DNA from 3 places in the Micromonospora sp. CMU55-4 genome. Region 2 is predicted to be linked to each of the others. Evidence: riboswitches for the same ligand, from Rfam matches in the RefSeq annotation. Region 2 holds a riboswitch; each other region holds the start of a gene.
What was found. Region 2 has a riboswitch for cyclic di-AMP ahead of HA073_RS14995 (hypothetical protein). Riboswitches for the same ligand answer to the same signal wherever they lie in the genome.
Positions count from the first base shown of each region.

Region 1: it holds a riboswitch for cyclic di-AMP, as region 2 does, so the genes downstream of both, HA073_RS04555 (hypothetical protein) here and HA073_RS14995 (hypothetical protein) in region 2, are expected to answer to the same signal.
Region 3: it holds a riboswitch for cyclic di-AMP, as region 2 does, so the genes downstream of both, HA073_RS12335 (C39 family peptidase) here and HA073_RS14995 (hypothetical protein) in region 2, are expected to answer to the same signal.

Region 1 covers NZ_JAAOLH010000002.1:281,477-284,781, reverse strand. The annotation lists gene HA073_RS04560 (YibE/F family protein) at 96-1,379, shown strand; cyclic di-AMP (ydaO/yuaA leader) riboswitch at 1,534-1,665, shown strand; gene HA073_RS04555 (hypothetical protein) at 1,669-2,694, shown strand; gene HA073_RS04550 (carbonic anhydrase) at 2,756-3,305, opposite strand, start outside.
Region 2 covers NZ_JAAOLH010000007.1:207,417-210,721, reverse strand. The annotation lists gene HA073_RS15000 (SRPBCC family protein) at 1-234, shown strand, start outside; gene HA073_RS14995 (hypothetical protein) at 231-1,307, opposite strand; cyclic di-AMP (ydaO/yuaA leader) riboswitch at 1,312-1,443, opposite strand; gene HA073_RS14990 (cation diffusion facilitator family transporter) at 1,587-2,501, opposite strand; gene HA073_RS14985 (AAA family ATPase) at 2,554-3,305, opposite strand, start outside.
Region 3 covers NZ_JAAOLH010000005.1:318,088-321,392, reverse strand. The annotation lists gene HA073_RS12340 (hypothetical protein) at 1-616, shown strand, start outside; cyclic di-AMP (ydaO/yuaA leader) riboswitch at 917-1,057, shown strand; gene HA073_RS12335 (C39 family peptidase) at 1,263-2,096, shown strand; gene HA073_RS12330 (alpha/beta fold hydrolase) at 2,342-3,088, shown strand; gene HA073_RS12325 (CDP-glycerol glycerophosphotransferase family protein) at 3,097-3,305, opposite strand, start outside.

The DNA.
Region 1 (3,305 bases), on a different contig from region 2:
GCGACGACCCGGACGTGGTCGACACGTCCGCGCCGGCCCGGTGACCAGACCGGTCCGGCGGACCAGGCGTCGCCGCGACCGTTGGGAGAGACGCCTTGGGTGCCGACCACACCCGCCCCGCACCGCCCACGCCACCGGGCGTACGGCGGCTGCTCGTCGCCGTGGTGGTGCCGCTGTTCGCGCTCACCGTGATCGCCGCGCTGGTGCTCTGGCCCCGGCAGGACCGGGAGCCGGTCGGCGGCGCGGACGTCCCCCGCTACCACGGCACCGTGACCCGGGTGGTCACCGAACCCTGCCCGCCGACGCCGGAGGCCCCGGAGGGCGCGGGCGGCCCCTGCGGCACCGCGACCGTCGCCGCCGAGCAGGGCCCGGACGCGGGACGGCAGGTCGAGACGCCGCTCCCGGCCGGACCGGGCGCGCCCCGGGTCGAGGTCGGCGACAAGATCGTCCTGGTCGAGCTGATCGACCCGGCCGACCCTTCGATGAAGTCCTACAACATCGCCGAGCACCAGCGCGGCACACCGCTGATCTGGCTGCTGGTGCTCTTCGCCGCCGCGATCGTGGCGTTCGGCCGCTGGCGCGGGCTCGCCGCGCTCGGCGGCCTGGCGGCCAGCTTCGCCATCCTGCTCGGCTTCGTGCTGCCCGGCATCGGTGGCGGCCAGCCGCCGCTGCTGGTGGCGATCGTGGGCGCCGCGTTGATCATGTTCGTGGTGCTCTACCTGACGCACGGGATCACCGCGCAGACGTCGGTGGCGGTGCTCGGCACGCTCGGCAGCCTCGTGATCACCGGCGTGCTCGGCCTGCTCGCCACGTCCGCCACCCACCTGACCGGCTTCGGCAGCGAGGACGCCACCACCCTGTCCATGTTCCAGGGCGACGTGGACCTGCACGGACTGCTGCTGGCGGGCATCATCATCGGCTCGCTGGGCGTGCTGGACGACGTCACCGTCACCCAGGCGGCCACCGTCACCGAACTCGCGCACGCCAACCCGGGGCTGTCCCGGCGGCAGCTCTACCGGGCGGCGACCCGCGTCGGCCGGGCCCACATCGCGTCCACCGTCAACACCATCGTGCTGGCGTACGCGGGCGCGTCGCTGCCGCTGCTGCTCCTGCTGGTCGCCGACTCCCGCCCGGTGAGCCAGATCCTCACCAGCGAGTTCCTCGCCCAGGAGATCGTCCGCAGCGCGGTGGCCACGCTCGGCCTGATCGCCGCCGTACCGCTGACGACCGCACTGGCCGCGATCGTGACCACCGCCGGACGGCGCGCGCCCGGTCCGGAGCCGGCGTCGCCCGTACCCCCGCCGCCCCGTCCGCCGGCCGGACGCGACGACGCGCTGGAGGCGCTCGGCGGCGGAAAGAGTACGGAGGCGACATGGTGACACTCCGCACGGTGACCATCGATTTCAAACGCGACGCTGGTCACGGTGCGCCACGGCGAAATCTCGCTATTGGTCGGCTTCCGGACGTAGATCCGCAGGAGTGCTGTCGGGTAACCTCGCTGCCGGTCACCGCCGAAGGCGCGCACCGGCGCCAGCGGTGCCGCCGCCCAATCGCCTGCGGGCGAGCCGGGGAACCAGGTACATGGGGTGAATCCGCGCGAGCGGTAGGGGCCACTTCCGTCCCGAACCCGTCAGCTAACCCGGTCGGCGGCCGACGGAAGGGAACACTGTGACGCCACCCCTGCGCCGCTGGCTGACACCCCTGGTGGCCGTGCTGGCCTCGCTGGCAGTGCTGGCCGGGCCGAACTCGGCGACGGCGGCCCCCGCCGCGGCGGCCCCGAAGCCGTCCGGGCACGAGGAGGACGGCGAACCACCGCTCATCACCGAGGCGATCGACAGCGCCAACCGGAACTTCCTCCAGGCGAAGGCGAAGCTGGCCAAGTCGCAGGACCGCCAGCGGCGGCTGGCCGCCGAGGTACAGGCGGCACAGGCCGAACTCGAGGCGCTCAGCCCGCAGGTCAACCAGCTCGCCGCCCAGTCCTACCGGACCGGCCGGATGGGCGCGATGGCGATGCTGCTGGAGAGCAACTCGCCCGACTCGTTCGTCCGCCGCGTCAACGCCCTGGACGAGCTGAACCTCCTCAACGCGCAGCGCCTGGCCGCCATCAACGCGGTCAAGAACCGCGCCGAGACGGCCAAGATCGCGCTCGACGCCGAGGTGCGCGAGCAGGAGAAGCAGAAGAACGCGATGGAGCGCGAGAAGGTGCAGGCCGAACGCGCCCTCAAGCTCGTCGGCGGCCTCGGCTTCACCGGCGGCCTGGTCGACGCCACCTCACCGGTCGCCAAGATCGGCCCCGGCCGCACCGCCGACGGCGGCTGGAAGGCCGAGTCGTGCAGCGAGAACGACCCGACCACCTCGGGCTGCATCACGCCGCGGACGCTGCACGCCTACAAGGAGGTCCGGCGCGCCGGCTACACGCGCTTCGTGGGCTGTTACCGGCCGGGCGGGCCGTGGGAGCACCCCAAGGGCAAGGCGTGCGACTGGTCGCTGCAGAACAGCGGCTTCTCACCCTGGCACAACAACGACACCCGCAAGTACGGCAACGACGTGGCCGCCTTCCTCATCCGCAACGCCGACCGGCTGGGCATCTACTACGTGATCTGGAACCGGCAGATCTGGTTCCCGGCCACCGGCTGGAGGTCGTACAGCGGGCCGTCGAACCACACCGACCACGTCCACATGTCGATGCTCTGACCTGGACGCAGCAAGAAGGGGCCGCCCCCGTGGGCGGCCCCTTCGTCGTCCGGCGCTCCGGTCAGCCGGCCAGCGCCGCGTCCGCGTCCGCCGGCGACGAGGGAGCGGGCAGTGACGCCGGGACCTGCGCCACTGTCCGCACCTCGCCGCCGGAGAGCCGGTACGACATCCCCGCCACCGTGCACCGGCCCGCCGCGACCCGCTCGGCCAGCACGGAGGACCGGGCCAGCAGCGTCTCCACGGTCTGCGCGATGTGGACGTCGATGATGCCGTCGAGGTCGTCGATGCCCTGCCGGGCGGCGCGCAGCAGGCTGGGCGAGACCGCGTCCACCACCGCTCCCAGGTGCCCGGCCGGAGCGGCGCCGGTCCGGACCCCCTCCCGGGCGGCCTGGACCGCGCCGCAGGAGTCGTGCCCGAGCACCACCACGAGCGGCGTGCCGAGCACGGTGACCGCGTACTCGACGCTGCCGAGCACCTCGGGCCCGGCGGTGTGCCCGGCGGTACGCACCACGAAGAGGTCACCGAGACCTCGATCGAAGATGATCTCCGCGGCGAGCCGCGAGTCGGAGCAGCCGACGATCACCGCGAAGGGGTGCTGGCCGTCGGCCACC
Region 2 (3,305 bases):
GTGGTCACTGTGGCCCGGCAGCAGCCGGCGACGACGGTGCGCAACCACACCCGGCTGCGCGACGAGCCCGACGGCACCGTGCGCATCGACGTGGAGATCACGCTCACCGCGCCGGCGCCGCTGTTCGGGTACGCGTTCCGCCAGGCCCGGGCGGCTCACCTGAGCCTGGCGGCCCGTCTCGGCGCGACGCTGGAGGGCCGGCCCGATCCGGCCGGCCCCCCGGGAGCGCGCTAGTACACCGACAGGTGCACGTGGTTGGTGTGGTCGCTGGACGGGTCTCCGTTGCCGCCGCTGTACGACTTCCACCCGCTGCTGGGCAGCCAGATCTGCTTGAACCAGATCACGTAGAGCACGGCGAGCGGGTCGGCGTTGCGCACGAAGTACGCGGCCAGGTTGTTGCCGTACGTCCGGTCACCGCCGCTGGCCACGCCGCCGAAGCCGTTCTTCTGGGCGGCGAAGTCGCAGGCCCGCCCCTTCGGGTGCTCGCCCGAGCCGCTGGGCCGGTGGCACGAGACGTACCTGGTGAAACCGGCCGCCTTGGCCTGCTGCAGCGCGTGCAGCGTCCGCGGGGTGATGCAGCCGTTGGCCGGGGTCGGGTCGATGACGCTGCACGACTCCGACGGCCACGAGCCGTCCGAGTTGCGTGGCGCGGGCTTCGCGTTCTTGCTTGAGGTGCCCTGGACGCTGCCGCCGCCGCTGCTGTTGTTGCGGGCGGAACGTTCGTTCGCCACTTCGAGCGCGCGCTCGGCCTGCTCCTTGCGCTTGCCCATCACCTCGACCTGCTTGCGCTGCTCGCGGATCTCGGTGTCGAGCGCGGCCCGGGTGCGGGTGGCCTCGTCCCGGGTGGTGATCAGCTCGCGCACCGTGCGGTCCTCGTGCGCGGCGACCTGTTCCAGCGTGGCGGCCCGGTCCATGAAGCCCGCCGGGCTGCTGCTGTCGAGCAGCGCGGCGGCGGTGCCGAGCCGCCCGGCGCGGTACGCCACCCCGGCGATCTCACCGACCTTGGCGTCACGTACGGCCAGCTCGGCGCCGACCTTCGCGAGCTGGTCGTTGAGCTGCTTCTGGCGGTTCACCGACCGGTTCAGCGCGGCCTTCGCCTCCAGCCAGCCCTTGCTGGCCGCGTCGAGTTGGGCGCGCAGCTCCGGCGTGCCGCCCTCGTCGTCGCCGGGCGCGGCGGCGAGCAGGCCGGTCCGGGGCGCCGCCGAGGCGGGGGAGGCCGGAACGGTCGCGACGCCGACAGTCAGCGTCGCGACGAGCAGGGCCGCCAACCGGGCGGCCGTCCGTCGTACAGGTGCCACTGGGGGCATTCACATGTCCTTCCGTCAACCGCCGACCGGGTTAGCTGACGGGTTCGGGACGGAAGATCCCTACCGCTGACGCGGATGCACCCCACGTACGTGGTTCCCCGGCTCGCCCCTTCGGGCGATTAGGCGACGGCCACCCCACCTGCGCCGGTGACGCCGGTGGCTGCGGCCGCGACCGAGCCTACCGGCGCGGCCCGGGCGTGGCTCCGTTGCGCAGTGCCGCATGGTGGGGCAAAACCGACATAAGTGTACAGCAGTCACGGTGATTTAAGTCTGCCCTAATCACCACTCGGTCTTTCCGCACACTCCGGCTGACGCTCCGGGTTCGACCTGCAACGTGGCGTGATCGATGGAGAAGTCCTCGTGCAGCGCCGTCCGCGCGGCGGCCAGCACCCCGGCCGGGTCCACGCCCGGGTCGGTGGTCAGGTGCGCCGAGGCCACCTCCATGCCCGAGGTGAGCGTCCAGACGTGCAGGTCGTGCACCTCGGCCACGCCGGGGACCGCGGCCAGCCGGTCGTGCACGGCGGTCACCTGGAGGTGCTCCGGCGCCGCCTGCACCAGGATGCGCACCGCGGCCCGGCCGAGCCGCCAGGTGCGCGGCAGGATGAACAGGCCGATCCCGACGGCGACCAGTGGGTCCGCCCACCACCAGTCGGTCACCGCGATGACCAGCGCCGCGGCGATCACGCCGAGCGAGCCGAGCAGGTCGCCGAGCACCTCCAGGTACGCGCCGCGCAGGTTGATGCTCTCCTTCGCCCCGGCGCGCAGCAGCGCGAAGGCGACGATGTTGGCGAGCAGGCCGAGCACCGCCACCACGAGCATCGGGCCGGCCAGCACCTCCGGCGGCTCGCCGAAGCGGCGTACCGCCTCGATCAGGACGTAGACCGCGACGGCGCCGAGCAGCACGGCGTTGGCGAGGGCGGCGAGCACCTCCAGCCGGTAGAGGCCGAACGTGCGCTGCGGGTCGGTGCCGGCGCGCCGGGTGGCGGTGATCGCCGCGAGGGCCATGCCGATGCCGAGCACGTCGGTGAACATGTGCCCGGCGTCGGAGAGCAGGGCGAGCGAGCCGGTGGTGAAGGCGGCCACCGCCTCGACCACCATCAGGACGGCGAGCAGCGCGAACGCGGCCCAGAGCCGGCCTGCGTGGCGGTGTGCCGCGTTGGCCACCGCGCTGCTGTGGTCATGACCTGCGCCCACGCCAACACCCTCCCTGCCGCGTACCGGCCGGGCCCAATGTATGCTCACATCGCTATGTATGCAAGTGAACTGTGGGTGGCGCGGGCGTGGCCCCGCACCCCACCGGGTCGAGCGTGGTGAGGCGCTGGGTCGCCCGGGACAGCGCCACGTAGAGCGTGCGCACGCCCGAGCCCGGATCGGCCCGGATCTCGCTCGGCGCCACCAGCACCACGCCGTCGTACTCCATGCCCTTGGCCTGGAGGCTGGTCACCACCTGGAGCCGGCCCGCGCCGAGCGCGCCCAGCCAGCCGGCCACCTCGTCCCGGCGCGGCACCGGCGTGATCACGCCGACGGTGCCCTCCACCTGGCCGAGCAGCGCCTCGGCCGCCTCGACGGTGGCCGCCGGCAGCTCGGCGGCGGGCACCGTGCGCTCGACCGGCGGAACGCCGGTGGACCGGACCGCGTCGGGCAGCGGCAGATCCGGGTAGAGCCGGCGGATCTCCGCCGCCGCCACCGCGAAGATCTCCGCCGAGTTGCGGTAGTTGGTGGTCAGCTCGTAGCGGTGCCGCTTGCGCCGGCCCAGCGCCTGGTCCCGGGCCCGGTCCAGCTCCTGCGGGTCGCCGGTCCAGGCCGTCTGCGCCGGGTCACCGACAACGGTCCAGGACGCCAGCCGCCCGCGCCGGCCGATCATCCGCCACTGCATCGGCGAGACGTCCTGCGACTCGTCCACCACCACGTGCGCGTAGTCGCGGTAGTCGGCCGGACGCTCCCGCGCCGCCGCGCGGGCGGCGCGCTGCCGATCGGCGTACGTGCTCAGCTCGCGCA
Region 3 (3,305 bases), on a different contig from region 2:
GGTGGACCAGGACGCCGCGCGCCGCGACGACCTCGTCCGGTACGCCGAGGAGGTGGCGGTGGCCGCCGCCGGGGCCGCCCAGACGGCCCGTCGCCGCCGGGAACGGTGGCTGGCCGCGCAGGACGAGGCGGAACGCGCCTGGACCGCGTACGACGAGGCGGACAGCGCCGCCCGCCGGCTGGCCGGGGCCGCCCCGCTGGCCGCCCCGCGCACCCCGCGCACCCCGGCGGAGTACGCGGCCCGGGAGCGCTGGCTGCACCACGCCGCCATGACGGCGCACTGGCGCGGCGACCTGTCCGCCCGGCAACTCGCCGACGTGCTGGCGCGCCGCAACGGGTGGGACCCGCGCCGGCACCCGGCCGAGCAGGAGATCGTGCTGGCCCGGGCCGTACGGGACCGGCGCCGGGCCGGCTGGGAGAGCGCCGCCGAGCGGGAGCGGCAGGCGTGGCGGGACGCCGAACTGGCCGCCGAGGCCGCCCGTACGCTCGCCGCCGAGGCGTACGCGGCCACCCTGGCGGTGCGGCCCGCCCCGGTGTCCCGCGGCGTGGCGACGATCCCCCTGCCGGTCGGCGCGTCCGTCCGCAACGCCCGCTGGCGTCCGGCCCGGGTCGGCTGAGGCGACCGAATTGTTACCCGGAATGTGGTGAGCCGGCTCACCCCCGGCGCCGAAACGGGCGTGGAGCGCAGAACAGGCCAATGAGCCGCGCCATTGCCGGTCAGGCGCTCGCCGTCTGTCCCCTTTTCGCCTCCCGGGCGCCGTCACCACCGCTTGTCCCATTGAGTGAAGTGAGTAACCGGCTGTTCCGAAATCCGTTACCGGGGATCATGTTTACGCAGGTGGGAGCGCTTGGCAGGGGCAGTACCCGCCGGTAGTGTCGGCGCGTCCGGTGCGGTAACCGATCGCAGAAGGCGACGCCGCGCCGACCCGCCTAATCGTGTCATCACGAACCGGGGAACCATGAGCACCATCGGGGTGAATCCGCGGCCACTGCCGCGGTAGGGCGTACTTCCCGCCCGAATCCGTCAGCTAACCCGGTCGGCGGCCACGGAAGGAGTCCCATCCTCGTGCCCACCCCTCGATCGTCCCCCCGCCTCCACGGCTCCGCGGTACCCGCGCTCGCCTGACGCGACCGGCAAACCGCCCCTGGGCGCCCGGCATCGCGGGCGTACCCGTTCCCCGGCCCATCCGGCCTGCCAGCACGTGTGAACCCCTCCACGTGCCGGGCCGGCGTGTGCCGATCACGCCCCCCGTGGAGGATTTCGTGAAGCACCACCTGAAGCGTCAGCTGCGGCGGATCGCCACCGAACGCCCGTACCAGATCATCGCCGGATCGGCCGCGGCGCTCGTGCTGGCCGCCGGCGCCGGCACCGCCCTCGCCGCGGGTGAGGACGCCCCGGTCCGGCAGGAGAACACCGCCTCGGTCGCCGAACTCGGCGCACGGCTCGGCGAGCCCGCCAGCCGCGGCGAGGCGCGCATCGTCGTCCCGCCGGCGTCGCCGAGCGCCGAGCCCAGCAAGTCGCCCAGCGCCTCCCCGTCGGCGAAGAAGGCCGCGGCGGACCCGGACGTCACCAAGGCCGCGCCGAAGCCGCCGTCGAGCAAGACGCTGGACTACGACTACCAGGCGCAGATCAACTACTACTACTGCGGCCCGGCCGCCGTGCGCAACGCGCTCAGCGCCACCGGCATCGAGCGCAGCCAGGACGCACTCGCCGGCCCGCTCGGCACCACCGAGATGGGCACCAACTCGGCCGAGGACACCACGCGCGTGCTCAACCAGCAGGTCAAGGGCAACCCGTACCGGACCCGGATGATTCCCGGCTCGGCCAGCCCGGCCCAGATGGACCGGCTCCAGGCCGACGTGGTCGAGGCGATCAGCAACGGCCGGGGGGTCGTCGCGAACGTCGCCGGCACCGCCACCGACACCAACGGCGGCTGGCACTCGTTCCCCGGCGGCCACTACGTCGCGGTGATCGGCTACAAGGACGACGGCCGGACCGTCCGGATCGCCGACTCGGCCGACCCGTCGCTGCCGTCGTACTGGCTCACCACGATCGACCTGGCGCACTGGATCGCCAGCCGCGGCTACTCCGCCTGACCGCCCCGCACCCTGCGAAGGCCGGCACCCCGTCCCGGGGCGCCGGCCTTCCCCGTCCCCGCCCGCCCCTCGCCCGCCGCCCTCTCGGCGCGCCGATCTTGGACTTGTGGCGCCTGGTATGCCCGGCTCACCCCGCTATGGGAGGCACCACAACTCCAAGATCGGCGGCGAGGGCGAGGGCGGGCGGTTTGGGCGGGGCGGGTTCGGTCTCGCGTGTCCGGGGCGGGCGGTGGCAGACTGCGCCAATGGGCGATGCGACGGGGAACCGGCACCTGATTCTCCTGCACGGCATGGGCGCCACCGGCGAGGTGTGGCTGCCCTGGGCGCCGCTGCTGGAGCGCCGCTGGCCCGGGCGCTGGCTCGCCCCCGACCTGGCCGGCCACGGCTGGTCGCCGCCGCTCGACGGCTACTCGTTCGACGCCCTGGCCCAGCGCGTCGCGGACGGGCTCGGTCCGCTCCGGCTGGGCCCGCACGACCGGCTGGTGCTGCTCGGGCACTCGCTCGGCGGGGTGGTGGCGCTGGCGCTCGCGGCCCGGCAGCGGGCTCTTCCGGTGGACGCGGTGGTGGGGCTCGGCATCAAGGCGGTCTGGTCCCCGGCCGAGCTGGCGAAGGCGAGCGAACTGGCCGCCCGGCCGGTCACCTGGTTCGCCACCCGGGACGAGGCGGCCCGCCGCTACCTGCGCGTCTCGGGGCTGGCCGGGCTGTTCGCCCCGGACCACCCGGTGGTGGAGGCGGGGCTGCGGCGGGTCGACGGCCGCTGGCGGCTGGCGATGGACCCGGCCGCGTTCGCGGTCGGCGAGCCTCGGCTGCCCGCCCTGCTGGCCGCGACCGGCGTGCCGGTGCTGCTGGCCCGCGGCGAGCAGGACCCGATGGTGAGCGACGCGCAGCTCAAGGAGCTGGGCGTGCCGGTGGCCACCCTGCCCGGCCTGGGCCACAACGCGCACGTCGAGGACCCGGCCGCCGTGCTCGCCCTGCTCGACGCGTACCTGTAGAGCGGGGCCTACACGACGGCGCGCTGCGCCGGGACCGCCCAGTCGGCCTCCAGCTCGCGGCGGGCGGCGGCGAGGAACGCCTCGGCGTAGGCGTCGGCGGGGAAGTCGCCCAGGTAGCGGGTGCGCGCCGCCCAGCGCTGCGCGGCCTTCGGGTCGGCGTCGAGCAGGTCGGTGATCACCTGGTCCACGTTGGACATGTCGCGCCGCAGCACGTAGC